Linked DNA regions of Blastochloris tepida. The protein of the gene in region 1 binds, or shares a complex with, the protein of each later gene. Links are inferred from orthologs where the notes say so. Each region holds a gene or a part of one and is shown on either strand. Other genes may lie near its edges. The genes, in order: BLTE_RS00840 and BLTE_RS01770.

The links.
Region 2: the proteins of BLTE_RS00840 (region 1) and BLTE_RS01770 are in contact, whole or in part, in a solved structure (PDB 1A0O), measured with the Escherichia coli proteins. The link is inferred for Blastochloris tepida from one-to-one orthologs.

What each region holds. Positions count from the first base shown.
Region 1 is NZ_AP018907.1:193,559-204,324, reverse strand. The notes cover bases 3,162-6,008. They hold BLTE_RS00840 (response regulator), read left to right. Parts: upstream 3,162-4,316; coding sequence 4,317-4,700; downstream 4,701-6,008. Other genes in these bases: BLTE_RS00830 (TIGR01459 family HAD-type hydrolase), read right to left, coding at 5,909-6,008; BLTE_RS18245 (protein phosphatase CheZ), read left to right, coding at 4,782-5,633; BLTE_RS00845 (MaoC family dehydratase), read right to left, coding at 3,647-4,078; BLTE_RS00850 (bifunctional riboflavin kinase/FAD synthetase), read right to left, coding at 3,162-3,420. Also shown: BLTE_RS00855 (methyl-accepting chemotaxis protein), read right to left, coding at 253-2,217; more of BLTE_RS00850, read right to left, coding at 2,458-3,161; more of BLTE_RS00830, read right to left, coding at 6,009-6,784; BLTE_RS00825 (IS110 family RNA-guided transposase), read right to left, coding at 7,027-7,995; hisS (histidine--tRNA ligase), read right to left, coding at 8,338-9,891; BLTE_RS00815 (hypothetical protein), read left to right, coding at 10,110-10,541; BLTE_RS00810 (sigma-54-dependent transcriptional regulator), read right to left, coding at 10,684-10,766. UniProt on the Escherichia coli protein: Involved in the transmission of sensory signals from the chemoreceptors to the flagellar motors.
Region 2 is NZ_AP018907.1:398,660-409,959, forward strand. The notes cover bases 3,093-6,473. They hold BLTE_RS01770 (hybrid sensor histidine kinase/response regulator), read left to right. Parts: upstream 3,093-3,441; coding sequence 3,442-6,273; downstream 6,274-6,473. Other genes in these bases: chpT (histidine phosphotransferase ChpT), read left to right, coding at 3,093-3,171; BLTE_RS01775 (chemotaxis protein CheW), read left to right, coding at 6,291-6,473. Outside these bases: BLTE_RS01750 (DUF1134 domain-containing protein), read right to left, coding at 1-390; BLTE_RS01755 (YHS domain-containing (seleno)protein), read left to right, coding at 636-1,040; BLTE_RS01760 (3'(2'),5'-bisphosphate nucleotidase CysQ family protein), read right to left, coding at 1,484-2,305; more of chpT, read left to right, coding at 2,446-3,092; more of BLTE_RS01775, read left to right, coding at 6,474-6,752; BLTE_RS01780 (response regulator), read left to right, coding at 6,767-7,132; BLTE_RS01785 (protein-glutamate methylesterase/protein-glutamine glutaminase), read left to right, coding at 7,209-8,360; BLTE_RS01790 (CheR family methyltransferase), read left to right, coding at 8,357-9,232; BLTE_RS01795 (DUF411 domain-containing protein), read right to left, coding at 9,384-9,827; response regulator transcription factor CtrA, read right to left, coding at 10,007-10,708; flagellar protein export ATPase FliI, read left to right, coding at 11,083-11,300. UniProt on the Escherichia coli protein: Involved in the transmission of sensory signals from the chemoreceptors to the flagellar motors. CheA is autophosphorylated; it can transfer its phosphate group to either CheB or CheY.

The DNA.
Region 1 (10,766 bases):
ACCGCAGGTGCGCTCGCCGGGAACGACCGGCCGTGGCTCCCGGCCATCCTTCATGAGCGCTGCGGTCCAAACGCCGCGGTCGTTCCCGGCCGAGCCGCGAAGCGGCGAGGGGAAGGGAACCCACACGCTGCCTCCACGCGCCCCCACACGTCGCCGCCGGACCGAGCGCGCCCGCCCGCCAACCAGCCCTGCCCCGAAAACGAAACGGGACCCGGCCGCTCAGGCCGGATCCCGCACGTCTTGCCCTTGGTGTCACGCCGCCGCGGCGTCGTCGCTGCGCAGGCGGTGCAGGAAGTCCTTCACCTCCGCCGCCAGCCGCTCCGACTGGCGGGCGAGGTCGTCGGAGGCCGACTGCACCTCGGTCGCCGAGGTGCCGGTCTCGTTGATCGCCACCGTGACGCCCGAGACATTGGCCGCCAGCGAAGTGGTGACGTCGGCGGCGCGCTGGATGCTCGCGGCGATCTCGTTGGTCGCGGCACTCTGCTGCTCGACCGCCGAGGCGATGGAGCCGGTGACCCCCTGGATGTCGCTCATCGCGTGCGACACCTCGCGGATCGCCCCCACCGCCGTCTTGGTCGAGGCCTGAATCGTGGCGATCTGGCTGGCGATCTCCTCGGTGGCGCTGGCGGTCTGGGCGGCCAGAGACTTGACCTCGGAGGCGACCACCGCGAAGCCGCGGCCGGCGTCGCCCGCCCGCGCCGCCTCGATGGTGGCGTTGAGCGCGAGCAGGTTGGTCTGGGCGGCGATCGCCTGGATCAGGTCGACCACCGCGCCGATCTTGGCGCCGGCCGCGGCCAATGCCTCGATCTCGCGCGCCGAAGCCTCGGTGGTGGTGCCGGCCTGGGTGATGACGCCGCTGGCGGTGGCCACCTGCCGGGCGATCTCCTGGATCGACGACGACAGCTCCTCCGCCGCGCTCGCCACCGCCTGCACCGAGGAGGTGGTCTCCTCCGAGGCGACGGCGGCCGAGCCGGCCTCGCGGCTGGCATTGCCGGCGAGGTCGCCCAGCGCATGGGCGGTGCCGCGCAGCCGCTCGGTATTGGCGTCCACCGCGTCGAGCACGCCGGCCACCGAGGTGCGGAAGCTCTCGATCGCCGCCTCCATGCGCTGGTTGGCGCGGTCGCGCTCGGCCTGGGCGCGGGCGGTCTCGGCCGCCAGCCGCTCGCGCTCGATCGCGGTGTCGCGGAACACCGCGACCGTCTCGGTCATCTGGTTGATCTCGTCGATCTGGGTCTTGGGCGGAATGGCGGTCGCGGTCGAGCCGCCGGCCAGCTCCTTCATGCAGCTGCCCAGGGAATTCAGCGGCTTGGCGATGACGCCATTGAGCCGGAAGGCGATGCCGAAGCCCAGCAGCAGGGCGGCCAGCGACACCGCGCCGAACACCATTGTCGACTGCCACTGCATGGCGTCGAGGTCGGTGCGGTCGATGCCGAGCGCGACGACGCCGACGGTGCGGCCCTCGAGGTCGTTCAGCGGCGCGTATTTGATCGCCAGCGACGAGCCGTCGAGGATGGCGTGGTCGTCCAGCACCGCATCGTTGCGGGCGGCCGAAAGCTGCTCGGGCGTCGGGGCAAAACCGTTGGGGAAGGTCGAGGCGACCTGGGTCAAGCCGGTCTTGCCGTCGACGAACAGCGCCACCCAGGTGGCGGTGCGCTGGGTGAACTGCATGGCGAGGTCCTCGCCGAAGGCGATGCCGAACTCGACCGAGCCGATATGGGCGTCGCCATCCTGCACCGGCACCACCCCGCGCACGCTGGCGCCGGCAACGCCGTTCTCCAGGCCGTGGACCTCGGACTTGCGGGCATTGGCCTCGACCACGGTCGGGCGGAAGCCCGACAGGTCGTCGCCGAACCGCTCCGGCTTGTGCAGCCGCAGGAACGAGGTGGCCGGCGGGGTGTGGAACTGGAACTGCTCGATGCCGTCGGCGCGCAGCGCCGCGAAGGCCGGCGCCAGCATGGTGTGAAGCGCATCGCGCTCCCCGGCGGCGAAGGCGCGCTTCACCTCCGGCAGGCTGGCGACCAGCCGCGACAGCGACAGCGCCCGCATCGCCTGCGAGGCCACCTCGCTCTCGAACCGGGCCGACTCGCTGGCCAACCGGCTGTGCAGGCTTTCCGAGACGATTTTTTCGGTGAACCACCGGCTGGTCGAAAAGAACCCGACTGCCGCTACCGCAAGGCTGCCGCAGATTGCCAGTGTCAGCCCGGTTTGAAGCCTCATGTTCCCCTCCCTGCAGGTGGCGTGAAAATGGGCAGGGGATCCTAACGGATGGTAATCGAGTCACGGAATTACGACAGGCCGGAGAAATTCCGTCTTCACCATCGCGTGGCCGGAGGCATTTCGTGCTGCCGGAGGTTGAGGCGCGGGCCGCCGAGCGGCGCGCGGATGGCTGGCGCGTCTCGGGTATATTTTCCTAAAATCGTCCGGCCGCCAGTGCCGCGGATGGCGGCTGCCGCGCCCTCAGGCGCAGCCGGCCAGAGCGAGGCGCGCGTCGGCGGAATCCGCATTCATCTGAGTCACAAGCGCCGCCACGCTGTCGAACTTGCGCTCCTCGCGCAGGCGGGCGTGGAAGGTAACCGCCAACTCGGCGCCATAGAGGTCGCCCGAGAAGTCGAATAGGAACACTTCCAAAAGCGGCGCACCATTGTCGAAGGTCGGCCGGCGGCCGAAGCTCGCCACCGCGTCGTAGCGGCGGCCGGCGACATCTGCGCGCACTGCATAGATGCCATGCGCCAGACCGCAGGCTGGATCGAGCCGGATATTGGCGGTGGGATAGCCCAGCGTGCGGCCGCGCTGGTCGCCGCGGATCACCGTGCCGATGATGAACCACGGATAGCCGAGCAGGTCGTTGGCCTCGGCGATGCGGCCCGAGGCGAGCAGGCTGCGGATGGCGCTCGACGACACCGGCCGCCCCTCATGATGCAGCGGGCCGACCACATCGACCGCGAAACCGCGGCGGGCGCCGGCCTGCACCAGGAAGGCGGGCGAGCCGCCCCGCCTGCTGCCGAAATGGAAATCGAAACCGACCGCCGCGCCGGAGATGGCGAGCCGCTCCACCAGCACTTGGTCGACGAAGTCATCGGCGCTGACGCCGGCAAAGGCGGCATCGAACGTCATCACGAATGCGGCATCGCAGCCGGCGCGCGCCAGCGCCGCCAGCTTCACCGGCTCCGGCGTCAGCCGGAACAGCGGCGCGTGCGGCGCGAACACCGCGCGCGGATGCGGCTCGAAGGTCAGCGCCGCCACCGGCCGGCCGAGCGCCCGCGCCCGTTCGGCGGCGGCGTCGATCACCGCCCGGTGGCCGCGATGGACGCCGTCGAAATTGCCGATCGCCACCACTGCGCCCCTCAGGTCGGCGGGCACGGGTTCAAGGTCGCGAACCACCCGGAAGGCGGGCGCGGAAGGGAGATCGAAGGGGGTCATGGCAATCGGTTGCGGAGACGGTAACGGGGATGCCGCGGTCGCGTATGCTGGCGCTTGGGTCCGCTGATGTACGGGATCCGCTTGCGATTGAGGACCGTTCGCGCGGAGCTAACCGGTCCCACCCACACGTCCGCTGGCTGGGTATCCGACGGCGTTACCGGGAACCGTCCCGCCCGCCGGCGGCGATGCGCGTGGGCGGCACCCTGCCCCCCGCCACCCTGTCCCGTCAAGCGTGCGGTTGCGGCCGCGGCGGCACCGACACCCAGGCTTCGCCGTCCAGCACCACCTTGCCGTCCACCGTCGCCTCGCAGTGCAGGCGGGCGCGCCGGCCCTTCTCGACCAGCTCGGCCACCTCCACCGACACCGCCACCACGTCGCCGATCTTCACCGGCGCGTGGAAGTTCAGCGTCTGCGAGCGGTAGATCGCGCCGGGGCCGGGCAGCCGGGTGCCGACCACGGCCGAGATCAGGCTTGCCGTGTAGAGGCCATGGGCGATGCGGCCGCCGAACCGCGTGCCGGCAGCATAGAGGTCGCACAGATGGATCGGGTTGTGGTCGCCCGACAGATCCGCGAAGCCGACAATGTCGTCGGCCATCACCGTCTTCATGATGCTCTCGCGCATGCCGACCGCGAGATCCTCGAAATACAGGCTGCGCATGCCCAGGCGGGTCTGAACGTCGCTCAATTCGGCCTCCGTGTTTGGTATCAGGATGCTGAACTTCGTGCTGCACCGCAATACGCCGAAGGTCGCGGCCATCGCTCCGGGCGATTAACCGGATGTTCAAAGCTCTTCGCTAAATTGCCCAAGTACAGGGGGACGTTCGGACAGAGGGAGACTCTGCCGGATTAGTCCATAATAGGCGCAACGCCGCCAGAATGCCGACGGAGTAGAAGAAATGGCTGTCGACCTTTCGATGCCCATCTTGGTTGTCGACGATTACAGCACGATGGTGCGCATCATTCGTAATCTTCTGAAGCAGCTCGGCTTCGAGGATATCGATGACGCCGCCGACGGTTCTGCTGCGCTCGGCAAGCTGCGCGAGAAGCGCTACGGCCTCGTGATCTCCGACTGGAACATGGAGCCGATGACCGGATACGAGCTTCTGAAGGAGGTCCGCGGCGATCCGTCGCTGGCCAAGACGCCCTTCATCATGGTCACCGCCGAGTCCAAGACCGAGAACGTGATCGCCGCCAAGAAGGCCGGCGTCAACAACTACATCGTCAAGCCGTTCAACGCGCAGACGCTCAAGACCAAGATCGAGGCCGTCTTCGCGGACTGACGGTTTTCAAGAAAACACCAAGAACACGAAGCGATGACAGCGATGGCGGTCCAGGACGGGCCGTCCCGGGGAGTAAGTTCCGTGAGCGCCTACCAGACGGAGCACCTTGAGCGTATCGTCGGTTTCCTCAGAGACAAGAAGGGGGTTGAAGTGTCCCTCTCGGACGTTGTGGCCCTCGCCGAGATCACGGCCGAATCTCTGCAGGCATTCTTCCTGACGCTGGACAAGGCGGTCTATCGCGAGCTGCGCGAGATCGCCGAATACATCCAGTCGATGAAGGAGGAGATCGGTGCGCTGCAGGTTCACGACCTGAAGGAAACGCGCATCCCCGCGGCCGGCCAGGAGCTCGACGCCATCGTCAAGGCGACGGAAGCCGCCACCAACACCATCATGACCGCGGCCGAGGAGATCATGGCCGCGGACGCCTCCGACCCCGACGCCTACAAGGCGTTCGTCGACGAGCGCATGATGGCGGTGTTCGAGGCCTGCTCGTTCCAGGACATCACCGGCCAGCGCGTCGCCAAGGTGGTGCAGACGCTGAAGGCGATCGAGACCCGCGTCGGCCGCTTCGCCGCCGCCACCCGCACCCGCGACGCCCGCGGCTTCGCCACCGCCGAGGAGGCGGCCAAGGCCGCCCGCGCCGAGAAGCTGCTGCTGCACGGGCCGCAGCTCGCCGGCCAGGGCGTCAGCCAGTCGGACGTCGACAGCATGCTGAGCGGCACGCCGGCCCAGCCCGCAGCCAAACCGGCCCAGCCCGCCCCGGCAAAGGCCGCCGCCGCCCCTGCGCCCGCGCCCAAACCCGCCGCCGCGCCCAAGCCCGCCGCTGCGCCCAAGCCCGCCGTCGCCGCCGCGCCGGTCAAGGCGCCGCCGACCGCGCCGGACGCGGCCGAGGACAAGGCCAGCCAGGACGATATCGACAAGCTGTTCGCCTGAACAGGAAGCGTCCGAAGCCCCCCACCCCCGACCCCTCCCCACCGCTCGCAAAGCTCGCGGGGGGAGGGGAGAAGGGGGCGCGCCGCTTCTCCCCTCCCCCCATGAACGCAGTGAATGGTGGGGAGGGGTCGGGGGTGGGGGGCAGAACGCCCCGGCGCGCGTCGTCGAAACCGAGAGTGTCCGGGTCAACCGCACCCCGACGGCTCCCGGCGGCGAGGCGTTTTCCTCGCCGGCGGGTCGGGTTTCCGGTGGCAAACTGATACGGTTTCCCGGCCTCACCACGCCAGATGGTGCATCGTCGCCACCGGCTGCACCAGCGCCGCCGAGAACAGCGTCGCCAGCGCCGCCGCCCCTTCGCGGGTGGCGGGGTCGCCGATCTCGCCGGCATGGATGCCGGCCAGGATGAACAGGCAGTCGAGCCCCTGCGCCGCCGCGCCGGCAAGGTCGGTGCGCACCGAGTCGCCGATCGCCAGCACGCGGGCCGGATCGACCGGCGCGCCGCGCAGCGCCTCGGCCGCGGCCAGCGCCTGCCGATAGATCGGCGGGTGCGGCTTGCCGGCATAGAGCACCTCGCCGTCCATAGCGGCGTAGAGATCGGCGATGGCGCCGGCGCAATAGATCAGCCGGCCGCCGCGCTCCACCACCACGTCCGGGTTGCCGCACACCATCATCAGCCGGCGCGCGAGCACGTCCTGCAGCAGCGCCCGGTAGTCCTCGGGCGTCTCGACCTCGTCGTTCCACGGCCCGGTGCACAGCACCAGCTCGGCCTCGTCGAGCGGCACCCGCCTTGCGTCGAGCCCCTCGAACAGCGGCAGGTCGCGGTCCGGCCCGATATGGAACACCCGCACGCCCGGCCGCGCCGCCAGCACCGCGCGCGACACGTCGCCCGAGGCGACGATGGCGTCGAACGTCCCGTCCGGCACGCCATAGCCGGCAAGCTGCGGCATCACCGCCCGGCCCGGCCGCGGCGCATTGGAGACCAGCACCACGGTGCCGCCGCCCGCGCGGAAGCGTTGCAGCGCCTCGCAGGCCGGCGCGTGGGCCGCGGCGCCGTCATGGATCACCCCCCACACGTCGCAGAGCAGCACGTCATAGCGGCCGGCCAGCGCCGACAGGCCGGCGATCATCGGCGGCAGGGAGGTTGTGAGCATGGGGGGCCGTGAGGTTGGAACGAGGACGATTGGCGGATGGGGCGACTCGGCGGGCGAACACATAGGCCGAACGCGCGCCGCCGCAAATGGCGGCGCGCGGAATGGCCGTCATGAGCGAGCGAGATCGTGGCCCGGGGTCGCCCTTCTCCGTGCCTCGTCATCCCGGCCGAGCGAAAGCGAAAGCCGGGATCGCCCTTCTCCGTGCCTCGTCATCCCGGGCGGAGCGAAGCGAAGAGCAACTGTCATGCGGTTTTGGGGTCTCGCCAGGGTTTGTTGTCTCGAATCATGGCGTTGAGGATGGTCAGGAGCTTTCTGGCGATGGCGATGAGGGCGACCTTAGCGGGTTTTCCGCGGGCTTTGAGGTCGGCGTAGAGCTGTTTGGCCCACGGGTTCCAGTGGATGGCGGCGAAGGCGGCGAGATAGCAGGCGCGCTTGAGCGCGCGGCGTCCGGCCTCGATATGGGCCGGCCGCCGCGCTTTGCCGCTGTCGTTGCGATAGGGTGCGCAGCCGCCGATGGCACCGGCTTGGCGGGGGGTGAACCGGCCGAGTTCGGGAGCTTCTGCGAGCAGGACGCGGGCCGTCTTGTTGGCGATCCCCGGCACCGAGGTGATGATCTTGGCCTTGGCGTCCATCGCCGGATCGGCGGCGATCAACGCCTCGATGGCCTGTTCGGCCGCGGCGACGGTCTCGCGCAGGGCGGCGATTTCGGCATCGAGCCGGGCGGTGATGGCCGCCAGGGTGGGGTGGGCCTTGCGGTTCTCGAGGCGGCGGATGTCGGCCTCGGCGCGGGTGATTTCGCGCACCCAGGCGGTCAGGTCGCTCTGCGCTTGCGAGGGCTCCGGGAACGGCCGGCAGGGGTGATGCAGCATGAAGGCGCGGATGATGCGGGCGTCGAGCGGATCGCTCTTGGCGCGCTGGCCGCAGGCCTTGGCGAACTGGCGGCAGCGCCAGCTGTCGACCTGCAGCACGGTGAGGCCGGCCTCGCGCAGCACCGCGACCGCCAGGCGTTCATAGCCGCCGGTCGGCTCCAGGCCGGCGGTGGTGAGCCCGGCCTTCACCAGGCGCCTGGCCAAGCGCTGGAGAGCCGCGGGGGTGTTATCGACGCGCTCGACCTTGGTGTCGTCGAAGGCGATGTCGAGCCAGTCCTTGGAGACATCGATGCCCACAAGGTGGGTGGCAAGCGGCGTCGGGTGTGGCAGCATGGCAAGCATCCCAGGCTTGGAAGCGGGGTCAAAAGCCCCGTGCAACTGTTCGGGTTGGCTTGGGACGGACGGCCGCTTCTGCTCGCGACGGCCTCGAAGGCTCACCCGGGACACGGCGTGCCGCCCGCACCGGCTCGGGGTGGCCACCCCGAGCCGGTGCACCCATCAAAGCACAGTTCGCCGTTCCAACCCGGGATCGTCCGCAGGAAAAGGCCCCCTTCCGGAAAACGGTCCCGGCTCGGCGCCGGATGCTGCGCATCCCGCGCCGTCCGGGACGACGCGAAACGGAAAACGGTCCCGGGTCGCGGGCGCTTTGCGCCCTTGCCCGGGACGACAGCCCGGCAACGCGCATCAAGCCGAATGCCGCGCCAGGATCTCGCGGATCGCGGCCGGAAGCTCGGCCTCGGTGGCCTCGAACTGGGCGAGGCGCTGGGCGCGGTATTCGGCGTTGGTCTCGATCGCCTTGGCCTGCTCGGTGCCCTCGATCAGGTCCTTCACCACCGCCTTGCCGGCCTCAATCTCGCTCTCGCCGATCATGATGGCGACGACGCAGCGCCGCTTGTCGGCATAGCGCAGGCCGCCCTTGAACGAGCCGCCGCCGAGATACATTTCGGCGGCGAAGCCGGGCAGCGCGCGCAAGCTCTCGTCGTCGCGAAGCTGTTGCACCAGCCGCATGCAGTGCGGCGCCAGCGCCGCGGTGCGCGGCACCACCACGACGGGGCCGACCGGCTCGGCGGAGGCCAGCTTGCCGAGCTTCTGAAGTGCTGCGGCGAGGCGGGAGACGCCGATCGAGAAGCCGGTGGCCGGCACCTTCTCGCCGCGGAAGCGCGAGACCAGCCCGTCATAGCGCCCGCCGCCGCCGACCGAGCCGAAGCGCACCGGCTTGCCGTCATCGCCGGGGATCTCGAAGGTCAGCTCGGCCTCGAACACCGGGCCGGTGTAGTATTCCAGCCCGCGGACGACGGAGGGATCTATAATAATTCGATCATCGTAGCCGGAGCATTTGCAATATTCGCGAAGCTCAACGAGCTCAGCGTGTCCCGCGAGACCAGATGAAGATTCTCCAACCGCCCTCTCAAAGCTGTCCAGCCGAAGCTTGTTCACAGATACGGCACGTTCTGCGCCAGTAGGCTCACCCCACCCTGTGAAAAGCAGCAACCGCTGAACCTGCTCCTCATTCAGCCCCGCTCCTTTTGTGAAATCTCCGCTGTCGTCCTTACGGCCCGGCCCCAGCAGCAACCGCACGCCCTCGACGCCCAGTCGGTCCAGCTTGTCGATCGCCCGCAGCACCGTCAGCCGCCGCCCGGCATTCTCGTCGCCGGCGAGGCCGATCGCCTCCATCACCCCGTCGAGAACCTTGCGGTTGTTGACCTTGATCACATAGTCGCCGCGCGCGATGCCCAGCGCCTCCAGCGTGTCGGCGGCCATCATGCAGATCTCGGCATCGGCCGCGACCGAGCCCGACCCCACCGTGTCGGCGTCGAACTGCATGAACTGGCGGAAGCGGCCCGGCCCCGGCTTCTCGTTGCGGAACACCCAGCCCGCCCGATAGCTGCGGTAGGGCTTGGGCAGCCGGTCGAAATTCTCCGCGACAAAGCGCGCCAGCGGCGCCGTCAGGTCGTAGCGCAAGCTGAGCCACTGCTCGTCGTCGTCCTGCAGCGAAAAGACGCCCTCGTTCGGCCGGTCCTGATCGGGCAGGAACTTGCCCAGCGCGTCGGTGTATTCGAACGCCGGGGTCTCGACCGCCTCGAAGCCGTAGCGCTCATAGACCTTGCGGATGGTGTCCAGCATGTCGCGGGTGGCGGCAAGCTCGGCCGGGCCGCGGTCGGCAAAGCCGCGCGGCAGGCGGGCGCTCACGCGGTGGGGCTTCTTGTCGGGCTTCGATTCGGACTTCGATTCGGACATGGCTCTCTCGGGTCCGGAGCCTCGCTCCGGTCCGGACCGGGGCTCCAACGCTTGCAGTCTCGCGTCGTCTGCCGCGAAACCGGCTCGGCCCTGGCGGAAAACACGCTCGGCCGGGTGCTAGCGCATTCTCCGCGAAAGTGGAAACCGGTTTTGCGAACGGTGCGTCGCGGCCCGGGGCGGGGGCTGGCGGCCGCGCCGGCCGACACTATCTTGGATCCATGATCGCAAAACCCGCCGTCCTCACTGCCATGCTGGTCGGCTTGGCCATGCCGGCCGGCCTCGCCATCGCGCCGCCGCCGGCTCTCGCCCAGACGCCGGTCTATGTGCCGAGCATGGGCTCGGCCCCCACCACCCGGATGCCGTCGACCTCGTCGTCCGGGCTGAAGGTCTACGTGCCCGAGACCGGCGCGAACGCGCGCCGCCAGCGCCCCACGCCCCGCATCCAGGCGGCGCCGCCGCAGCGCTACGACAACCGCAGCGCCACCGTGCCGATGCCGAGTGCGCCCTATGGCGGGCGCATCGAGGTGCCCGGCCAAGTGCGGCCCAACGAGACGTTCCAGGACCGCGCCATCCGCTGCAACCAATATGGCGGGCTCTACGGCTCCAAGAACCGGGCGGCCTTCGGCAACGCCTGCATCAACGGCAATTGAGAGGGGCGCGTCGCGGGCGGCCGTCGTCCCGGGCGAGCGACGCGAGACCCGGGAACGTCATCCGGAAAAGGTCACACGTCGGCAGGCGATCCCGGCTCGCGCGGCTGGCGCCGCTTGGCCGGGATGACCCCAGAACCAAAACCTACTGCGCGCCCCAAGCCTGGCGCTTGCGGTAGATGGTCGAGGGCGCGATGCCGAGCGCGGCTGCGGCCTTGGGGATATTGC
Region 2 (11,300 bases), 200 kb from region 1 along the record:
CAGCATCATGGTGCGGGCGCCGTCGCCGCCGAAGTCGAAGCCGAGCGAGGGCCCCTGCCAGAACACCGGCATGTCGCCGGCATTGCGGGTGTAGAGCGTGCCCTCGCCATAGCGCAGGCCGACGGCGAAGGCGCCGGTGCCCTCCTGGCCGAGGATGTAGCCGTTCGGCAGGCCCCATTTCGACACCACGTCCTGGATGGCTTCGGCCAGCCCGCGCGAGATGCTGCCGAAGAAGCTGTGGCCGGCCTGGACCAGCTCGTCGGGCTTGAAATGGCCGACGCGGCTCTGCGGGGGCGGCGCCTGATCGTGACCCTGGGCCTGACCGGGTGCGAACGGGGCGCCGGCAAGAACAGCAAGGAGGGCGAACAGCAGAATCCGAAGGCGGATCATCGGTCGTGCTCCGGTTGGACGGGATGAAGGATTAACGCGGCGCTCACCGCCCGTTCCTATACTCGGTCTGGTACGCGATCTTGGCGAAGGTTCTCCGCGCCGCAGGCGGCGCGAATCGCCACAGCGAAGGCAAAGTAATAGACATGAGTATGGCGTGTACTGGGCAGTCGCGGTGGCGGGCGCTCCGCCGGTGGCGCCCCGCGTGGCCAGCGCTCCTGATCGCCTTTGCACTGCTCGGCTCGGCCGTGGCCGCCACCAATGAGCGGGTGGTGGCCGACCGCCATTCGGGCCTGGCGCTGTGGGGCTACGACCCGGTGGCCTACCATTTGGAGGGCGCGGCCCGGCAGGGCAGCGCCAAGTATGAGCTTGCGCACGCGAATGTCGTCTGGCGCTTCGTCAATGCCGGCAACCTCGCCGCCTTCAAGGAGGCGCCCGACGACTATATGCCGGCGTTCGGCGGCCACGATCCCTCGGCGGTGGCCCGCAAGGCGGCGGTGCCCGGCAATCCCGAAGTGTTCGCGGTGTGGTCCGGCCGGCTCCTGCTGTTCCGCAACGAGGCCAGCCGCGAGCGGTTCTTCACCGATCCGGCAAACGCCTTCCGGGCCGCCGAATCCGGCTGGGACGAGGCCGCCAGGACGCTGCCGCGGTGAGACAGTCGTCCGGGCGATCGGCCTGGAATCGTGGTCGGAAGACCGCTGCCCAGGTGGGCTACGGTATTCACGGATCTGATTCTGTGCTGAGCCATCAATGGCTTAATGGACAGGCTGCGGATGTCTCATCGAGAACGCGGTGGATCGGCAGTTACCGGGGGCCGCAGGATTGAACTCGTCATGCCCGCGCTTGCAGCCAAGCTTGCGCAGGCTGCATGAATTTGCCTGCGCGGGCATCCACGTCTTGAAAACCTATTTGAAAACAAAGACGTGGATGGCCGGGACAAGCCCGGCCATGACGACGGCGGGCTTGTGCCAGACGCCGCAGGCGCAAATCACGCCGAAAGAGATCGCGTTTCGGCTCGATCTCTCTCGGCCCAGGCGATTCAGATCCGTGAATGCCGTAGGCCCGGGTGGGAGAGGGAAGAAAGAAGCAGCGCCGGTCAATCCGAGGCCGGCGCGCCCGAGGCCCGGAAGCCGTTGACGGCAAAGCCTTCCTCCGCCTTGCCATAGAGGAGGGGCGAGCCGTCCGGCGCCGTCACCGTGCCGCCGGCGGCGATCAGCAGCGCGTGGCCGGCGGCGATGTCCCATTCGCGCACCATGCCCAGCCGCAGATAGAGGTCAGCCCGGCCCTCGGCGATGACGGCGAACTTCAGCGCCGAGCCGAGCCTGAGGCAGGTCGTTGGGCCGAGCGCGGCCACCGCCCGCTCGGTCTCCGGGTCGAGATGGGTGCGGCTCAGCGCCACGGTCGGCACCGCCGGGCGCGGCCGGCAATGGATCGGCTGCCAGGCCGAGCGCGGCGCGAGCCCGTCCCGCGCCGGGGCGGCCCGCCAGGCGCCGGCGCCGACCAGCCCGAGCCAGGTGTCGCCGCCCACCGGCGCGTGCACCACGCCGAGCACCGGCCGGCCACCGACGACGAGCGCGATATTGACGGCGTATTCGCCGTTGCCGGCCAGGAATTCCTTGGTGCCGTCGAGCGGATCGACCAGGAACAGCCTGTCCTTGGCCGGGGGCACGATGCCGGCCGCCACCGCCTCCTCGGAGGCCGCCGGAATGCCGGGGCAGAGGTCGGCGAGGCCGGCGAGCACGATCGCCTCCGAGGCCCGGTCGGCCTCGGTGACAGGGCTGCCGTCCGCCTTCAGGTGGGCCGGGGCGCCGGCGGTGCGCACCGCCTCGATGCGGCGGCCGGCCTGGACGGCGAGGTTGCCCAGAGCGGCGAGCAGGTCGAGGTCACGCAGGCGGCAATCGCCGTTCGAATCAATCATGTTGCCCAATCGCGCCGTCAGCCTTGGCAGCGCGGGGCATGCCGGTGTATCCGAACCCAGCCGCGACGTCGGCGAATCGTGGCACTCTCTCCGGCCACCGGAAGGCTCCCATGTCGAACGCTCCGATGTCGAACGCTCCGATGTCCGACCCTTTCAAGTCCGAGGCTCCCAAGGCTGACGCTCCCAAGGCCGATGCTCCCAAGGCTGAGGCTTTCAAGACCGAGGCTGCGGCCTCCGAGGTGTTCGCCCTCGAAGGCCTCGATCTTGCGGCTCTTGTCGCGAGCCGCGTCTGTCATGATGTCATCAGCCCGGTCGGGGCGATCGTCAATGGCCTGGAGGTTCTCGACGAGAACAACCAGGACGAGGACATGCGGGCCTTCGCCCTCAACCTCATCCGCAAGAGCGCGCGGCAGGCCTCGGCCCGCCTGCAGTTCTGCCGGCTGGCGTTCGGCGCCGCCGGCTCGGCCGGCGCCGAGGTCGATACCGGCGATGCCGAGACGGTCGCCCGCGGCGTGCTCGACGACGAGCGCACCAAGCTGATCTGGGACGTGCCGCGCCGGCTGATGCCGAAGAACCGGGTGAAGCTCCTGCTCAATCTGGTGGTGCTGGCGGGCAACACGATCCCGCGCGGCGGCGTCATCCAGGTGCGCAGCGAAGGCGACGGCTTCCGGGTGGTGGCCGAAGGCACCAATCCGCGCGTGCCCGCCGGCATCCGCGAGCTTCTGGCCGGCCATCCCGCCAACGGCCATATCGACGGCACTCTGATCCAGCCCTTCTATACCGGGCTGCTCGCCCGCACCGCCGGCCTGAGCGTGACGGTGGCGGTGGAGCCGGGCGGCGTGTCGTTCAACGTCGCCAGCGCCTGACCCTGCACCCCTGCCGCTACGCGGCGGCGCGGCGCCTCCGGTAACCGTTTCGAGCGGGCCGGATGCGCGCGGTACGTGCGCGAGGATCAATACTGGCGCAATCCTGGTTTGTGCGAGCGAATACCGTAAACGGATTGTCTACCTTACCGGCCGGGCAATGGTTCCCGCCGATTCATTTCAGTCAATTTTAACGCATGTCTCCGACACTGCCTGAATGATCCGGGCGATCGTCCGGTTCAGTCCGCCATGTGCGACCGAGGCGTGCCCCTCATGGACGATCTACTTCGCGAATTCCTGACCGAGACCAACGAGAGCTTGGATACGGTCGACGTTCAGCTTGTCCGGTTCGAACAGGACCCGAACGACAAGAAGATCCTCGACAATATCTTCCGTCTTGTTCACACCATCAAGGGAACCTGCGGCTTCCTCGGCCTGCCCCGGCTGGAAGCCCTGGCGCATGCCGCCGAGACCCTGATGGGCAAGTTCCGTGACGGCATGCCGGTGACCGGCGAGGCGGTGACGCTGATCCTGTCCACCATCGACCGGCTGAAGCTGGTGCTGGACGGGCTGGAGCGCCAGGAGGAGGAGCCGGCCGGCTCCGACGAGGACCTGATCGGCCAGCTCGAACAGATGGCGCTCCACGGCGCCGCCGAGATCGCCGCGCCGCCCACCGCGCCGGAGGCCGAGAGCCCGCAGGCGCAGCCGGAAGCGGAGCCGGAGACGGCTGTCGGCGTCCTGGTCGAGCAGACGCTGGAGCGGCCGCTGCGGCCGGGCGAGGTGTCGCTCGACGAGCTGGAGCGGGCGTTCCGCGAGACCGCGGTCGAGCTGCCGGAGCCGGTGGCCGAGCCGGCCCAGGTCGCGATGGACCTCGAAGCGGCCGACATCGAGGTGGTCGAGGCGAAGGCGCCCGAACCCATGGCAGCCGAGGCGAAGAAGCCCGAGCCCAATAAGGTCGAGGCCAAGACGCCTGAGGCCAAGAAGCCCGAGGTGAAGAAGCCCGAGGTGAAGAAGGCCGCTCCCAAGGCCGAGGACGACGACAAGGCGCCGGAGTCGATGGTCAAGAACCAGAGCATCCGCGTCAATGTCGAGACGCTCGAACACCTGATGACCATGGTGTCCGAGCTGGTGCTGACCCGCAATCAGCTGCTCGAAATCGTCCGCCGCCACGAGGATTCCGAATTCAAGGTGCCGCTGCAGCGGCTGTCCAACGTCACCGCCGAGCTGCAGGAAGGCGTGATGAAGACGCGCATGCAGCCGATCGGCAATGCGTGGCAGAAGCTGCCGCGCATCGTGCGCGACCTCGCCAACGAGCTTGGCAAGTCGATCGAGCTGGAATCCGTGGGCGCGGAGACCGAGCTCGACCGGCAGGTGCTCGACCTGATCAAGGACCCGCTCACCCACATGGTGCGCAACTCCGCCGACCACGGGCTCGAAGGCCCGGAGGAGCGGCGCGCCAACGGCAAGTCGGAGACCGGAACCATCCGCCTGTCCGCCTTCCACGAGGGCGGCCACATCATCATCGAGATCGCCGACGACGGGCGCGGCCTCAACACCGAGAAGATCAAGGCCAAGGCGATCGCCAACGGGCTGGTCAGCGAGGCCGACGCCGAGAAGCTGTCGGAGAGCCAGATCCAGAAGTTCATCTTCGCGCCGGGCTTCTCGACCGCGGCCAAGGTGACCTCGGTGTCGGGGCGCGGCGTCGGCATGGACGTGGTGCGCACCAATATCGACCAGATCGGCGGCACCATCGATCTCAAGTCGGTCTATGGCGAAGGCACCACCGTCACCATCAAGATCCCGCTGACGCTCGCCATCGTCTCGGCGCTGATCGTCGAGGCCGGCGGCGACCGCTTCGCCATTCCGCAGCTGGCGGTGGTCGAGCTGGTGCGGGCGCAGACCAATTCCGACCACCGCATCGAGCGCATCAAGGACACCCCGGTGCTCCGCCTGCGCAACAAGCTTCTGCCGCTCGTGCATCTGAAGCGGCTGCTCAAGATCGACGGCGGCCAGAAGCTCGACGAGGAGTCCGGCTTCATCGTGGTGACGCAGGTCGGCAACCAGACCTTCGGCATCGTGGTCGACGGCGTGTTCCACACCGAGGAAATCGTCGTCAAGCCGATGTCCTCGAAGCTGCGCCACATCCCGATGTTCTCCGGCAACACCATTCTCGGCGACGGCTCGGTGATCATGATCATCGATCCGAACGGCATCGCCGCGGCGTTCGGCGCCGGCACCGAGGCGCACCGCGCCGAGGAGGACGATGCCGAGGCGGCGCACGCGCAGGCCGCCGGTCAGACGCTGTCGATGCTGGTGTTCCGCGCCGGCTCGCCCGAGCCCAAGGCGGTGCCGCTGTCGCTGGTGACGCGCCTGGAGGAGATCGACGCGACCAAGATCGAGCGTTCCAACGGCCGCTGGCTGGTGCAGTATCGTGGCAGCCTGATGCCGCTGGTCACCGTCAATCCGCACGTCACGGTGCGCAGCGAGGGAACCCAGCCGATGCTGGTGTTCTCCGAGGCCGGCCGCTCGATGGGCCTCGTCGTCGACGAGATCGTCGACATCGTCGAGGATCGCCTCAACATCGAGGTGGCGAGCGAGCAGCCGGGCGTGCTCGGCTCGGCGGTGATCAAGGGTCAGGCGACCGAGGTCATCGACATCGGCCACTATCTGCCGATGGCGTTCGAGGACTGGATGTCGCGCAAGTCGATCCGCGTCGGCGGTCCGTCGCCGAAGCTGCTGTTCGTCGACGACTCGCCGTTCTTCCGCAACATGCTGACGCCGGTGCTGCGGGCGGCGGGCTACGAGGTGGTGGCCTGCACCGACGGCGAGGCGGCGCTGGCGACGCTGAAGCAGGATCCGCGCTTCGACATCGTCGTCGCCGACGTCGAGATGCCGGGCATGGACGGCTTCGAGCTGGCCGAGCAGGTCAAGGCCGATCCGCGCACCAAGCACATGCCGATGATCGCGCTGTCGTCGGTGGCGACGCCCGCCTCCATCGAGCGCGGCCGCAGCGTCGGCTTCGACGATCACATCGCCAAGTTCGACCGCCAGGGCCTGATCGCCGCGCTCAAGGAATGCTCGGTCGAGTGGGAGAAGGCGGCGTGAGCGGCGAGGGAACCACCATGACCACGGCAATGAGCCAGGACACCACGGAATTCGTCACCGTGCTGATCGGCGGGCAGCTGTTCGGGCTTCCCATCGAGCGCGTGCACGACGTGTTCATGCCCGACCGGCTGACGCGCGTGCCGCTGGCGGCGCCGGAGCTGGCCGGCGTGCTCAATCTGCGCGGCCGCATCGTCACCGCCATCGACATGCGGGTGCGGCTCGGGCTGCCCGCCCGCGACGACGGCAAGACCAACATGGCTGTCGGCATCGAGCACAAGGGCGAAAGCTACGGCCTGCTGATCGATCAGGTCGGCGAGGTGCTGAAGGTGTCGGAAGCGACGCACGAGGCCAATCCGGCCAATCTCGATCCGCGCTGGGCGCGGGTGTCGGCCGGCGTGCATCGCCTCGACGGCCAGTTGATGGTGATCCTCGATGTCGATCGGGTGCTCGACAACGGCATCGACGCCCTCGCGGCCTGAACGGAGTGGATGACATGAAGACGTGTCTGGTGGTCGACGATTCGAGCGTCATCCGGAAGGTGGCGCGCCGCATCATCGAGGGCTTCAAGTTCTCGGTGAACGAGGCCGAGGACGGCGAGAAGGCGCTGGATGCCTGCCGCCGGCAGATGCCCGACGCCGTGCTGCTCGACTGGAACATGCCGGTGATGGACGGCTACGAGTTCCTCAAGCACCTGCGCGCCATGCCGGGCGGCTCGGCGCCGAAGGTGGTGTTCTGCACCACCGAGAACGACGTCGCCCACATCGCCCGCGCGCTGCACGCCGGCGCAAACGAATACATCATGAAGCCGTTCGACAAGGAGATCGTCGAGGCCAAGTTCCAGGAAGTCGGCTTGATCTGAGCCGCGCCGATCCGGCACGGGCCGCGTGCGTGGTGCGCGGGCCCGGACCCATTCCCCCTTGCGACGCGTGCCGAAGATGACTGCCACCGCTCCGATCCTCGCCTCCACCGACCAGCCGATCCGCGTGATGATCGTGGACGACGCCGTCGTCGTGCGCGGCCTCGTGTCGCGGTGGCTGGCCGAGGAGACGGGCGTCGAGGTCGTGGCCTCGCTGCGCAACGGCCGCGAGGCGGTCGACCAGTTCAACCGCTACGATCCGGACGTGGTGGTGCTGGACATCGAGATGCCCGAGCTCGACGGCATCTCCACCCTGCCGCTGCTGCTTGAGAAGAAACGCGATCTCATCGTCATAATGGCGTCGACGCTGACGCGCCGCAACGCCGAGATCTCGCTCAAGGCGCTGTCGCTCGGCGCCGCCGACTACATCCCCAAGCCCGAGACCAACCGCGACGTCACCACCTCGACGACGTTCCGCCGCGAGCTGGTCGACAAGATCAAGAGCCTCGCCGCGCGCCGCCGCCGCACCGCGCCGCGGCCGGCGCCGGCCGTGGCGCCGGTGGCCGGCCGGCCGGCCGCACCGCCCTTGACGCCGCGCCTCGGGCCGCTGCCCGCCGACATCAGGCTGCGGCCGTTTCCGCCGACGCCGCCGCGCGTCATCGCCATCGGCTCGTCGACCGGCGGGCCGCAGGCGCTGCAGGTGGTGCTGAAGGGGCTGGCGCCGATCGCGGCGCGCTTTCCCATCATCATCACCCAGCACATGCCGCCGACCTTCACCACCATTCTCGCCGAGCATCTCGGCCGCGCCAGTGGCCGGCCGGCGCACGAGGGCATCGACGGCGAGCCGATCACCGCCGGCACCATCTATGTCGCGCCGGGCGGCCGCCACATGGTCATCAAGCGCGTCAACAACGTGCCGGTGATCGGGCTCGAGGACGGGCCGCCGGTGAACTACTGCAAGCCGGCGGTCGACCCGCTGTTCGCTTCGGCCGCCGACGCCTATGGCGCGGGCCTGCTCGCGGTCGTGCTCACCGGCATGGGCTCGGACGGCGCCCATGGCGCGGGCGACGTCGTCGCCCATGGCGGGGGGGTCATCGCCCAGGACGAGGCGACCAGCGTCGTCTGGGGCATGCCCGGCGCCACCGCTCATTCCGGGGTGTGTTCGGCGGTGCTGCCGCTCAATGACATCGCCCCGCGCATCATCCGTCTCGCATCGGGAGATCGCCTGTGACGCCGCTCGATTACGAGTATCTGCGCAAGTTCCTCAAGGAGCGCTCCGGGCTGCTGCTGTCCAACGACAAGCAGTATCTCATCGAAAGCCGCCTGCTGCCGGTGGCGCGGAAGGCGGGGCTCGCCTCGATCTCCGATCTCGTCGCCAAGCTGAAGGCGCCGGGCGCCGAGCGGCTCGCGGTCGAGGTCACCGAGGCGATGACCACCAACGAGTCGTTCTTCTTCCGCGACAAGGTGCCGTTCGACCATTTCCGCGACACCATGCTGCCGAAGGCGATGGCGCTGCGGGCCAAGGAGCGCCGCCTGCGCATCTGGTGCGCGGCTGCCTCCACCGGCCAGGAGCCCTATTCGCTGGCCATCCTGCTCAAGGAGGCCGCCGACAGACTGGTCGGCTGGCGGGTCGAGATCATCGGCACCGACCTGTCGAACGAGGTGCTGGAGAAGGCCAGGGCCGGCGTCTACAGCCAGTTCGAGGTGCAGCGCGGCCTGCCGATCCAGATGCTGGTGAAGTATTTCGACCAGTCCGGCGACATCTGGCAGATCAAGCCCGAGATCCGGGCGATGGTGCAGTACCGGCCGCTCAACCTGCTGAACGATTTCTCGTCGCTCGGCACGTTCGACATCGTGTTCTGCCGCAACGTGCTGATCTATTTCGACCAGGACACCAAGATCGACGTGCTGAAGCGGATCGCCAAGATCACCGTGCCGGAAGGCTTCCTGGTGCTCGGCGCCGCCGAGACGGTGGTGGGCCTCACCGACGCCTTCGTGCCGGTGCCGGACAAGCGCGGTCTCTATCAGCCCAATGTCAGCGGCAAGCCGGGGCTCGGCTCGATCGGCCAGCCGCGCCTCGCGGCGGCGGGCGCGCGGGTGTGATCCGGTTTCCGGCTGATCAAGCCGGAGAACCGTATTCCGATCGCCGAAAAATCCCTTCCAACTCAAGGATTTTTCGGCGAGACCGTTTCCGGTATCCCGAAGGGATCAACCGGAAACCGTATGATCCGTTGTGGATGGCCGCCGCGTCCGCTCAATATGTCGCGTAAGGGCGAGTGCCGCCCCGAAGATCGATCAGCAGGACATCGAAGCGTTCGCGCGGGGCGCCTTCCATGCCGGGCGAGCCGCCGGGCATGCCCGGCACCGTGAGACCGCGGGCCGGCGCATTCTCGGCGATCAGCCGCCGGATGTCGGCGGCCGGGACGTGACCTTCCACGACATAGCCGCCGACCAGCGCCGTGTGGCACGAGGCGAGTGCATCGGTGATTCCGCGTGCGCGCTTCAGTGCGGCGAGGGCGTCGGCTGCGAGATCGTGGGTTCGCACCCGGAAACCGTTCGCCTCGAGGTGGCGCACCCAGGCGCCGCAGCATCCGCAGGACGGATCGCTGTAGACGTCGATGTCGGGCGCCGCCGCCCAGGCCCGCCGGGGTGCGAGGGCGAGGAGGCCGAGGGCGAGGACGGCGCGGCGATGGAGCATGGCGGCCTCCCGGATGACGCGGCGACGCGACAGCTTCGGACGGCCTGAACGCACCGTCAACTGCCGTTAGAGCGTGATCCGATCTGACCGCATCAGGGCGGAGAATGCTCTATTGGAGCCCGGAATACAAAAGGCCCCGCGTGAGCGGGGCCAGGACGGGGGGCTTGCGGAAGAGGGTCTCAGGCTGGAATACGCTCGTCGGTGTCGGACGGCTCGCGCAGCACGTAGCCGCGGCCCCACACGGTCTCGATGTAGTTTTTGCCGTTGGAGGCGTTGGCCAGCTTCTTGCGCAGCTTGCAGATGAAGACGTCGATGATCTTCAGCTCCGGCTCGTCCATGCCGCCATAGAGATGGTTGAGGAACATCTCCTTGGTCAGCGTCGTGCCCTTGCGCAGGCTGAGGAGTTCCAGCATCTGGTACTCCTTGCCGGTGAGATGGACGCGGGCGCCGTGCACCTCGACGGTCTTGGTGTCGAGATTGACGATCAGGTCGCCGGTGGCGATGACCGATTGGGCGTGCCCCTTCGAGCGCCGCACGATGGCGTGGATGCGCGCGATCAGCTCGTCCTTGTGGAACGGCTTGGTCAGGTAGTCGTCGGCGCCGAAGCCGAGACCCTTCACCTTGTCCTCGATGCCGGCGAGGCCGGAGAGGATCAGGATGGGCGTCTTGACCTTGGAGACGCGCAGGGTGCGCAGCACCTCGTAGCCGGACATGTCCGGCAAGTTGAGGTCGAGCAGGATGATGTCGTAGTCGTAGAGCTTGCCCAAGTCGACGCCTTCCTCACCGAGGTCGGTCGTATAGACGTTGAAGCTCTCCGACTTGAGCATCAGCTCGATGCTCTGCGCGGTCGCGCTGTCGTCCTCAATCAGCAGGACACGCATAAGTATCCCCTTCCCGCCAATAAGCGGCGACCCGGACCCCAGCCGCTCGTCTCACGAACTCGGTTCGGAACAATCGATTCGATCCTAACGAACGATGGTTAACAAAGTCTGATTCGGCGGCGCAATAGGCCCCTGCACGACTCCTTACGAATCACGCTAAGATTCGTCCATCGACCGCGTTTCGTATCGCACCCCGTTCATGCATCGCCGGAGGAATTCCGCATAAATGGTTTGTCCGTTGAGACCTTTGGCCGCTGCTGCCGACCGTCTCCCCGAACCGGACCGATTATTAACGAGGCGGGTAAACAAATCGTTTACTCCGGCGGCGCCTTTGCGGCGATCCACCAAATTGCCGCCATTCGAGGGACCGAGACATGAAGGCGCTGGCCGATCAGATCGCCGAGATCGGCGCGGTGGAGATCTATGGCCGCGTCGCCACGGTGCGCGGCCTGCTGGTCGAGGTCGCCGGGCCGGTCAATTCGATGCCGATCGGCGCGCGCATCTCGGTGGAGACGGCGCCGGGGCGCGCGATCCCCTGCGAGGTGGTCGGCTTCGTCGCCGGCCGGGCGCTGCTGATGCCGTTCTCCGACCT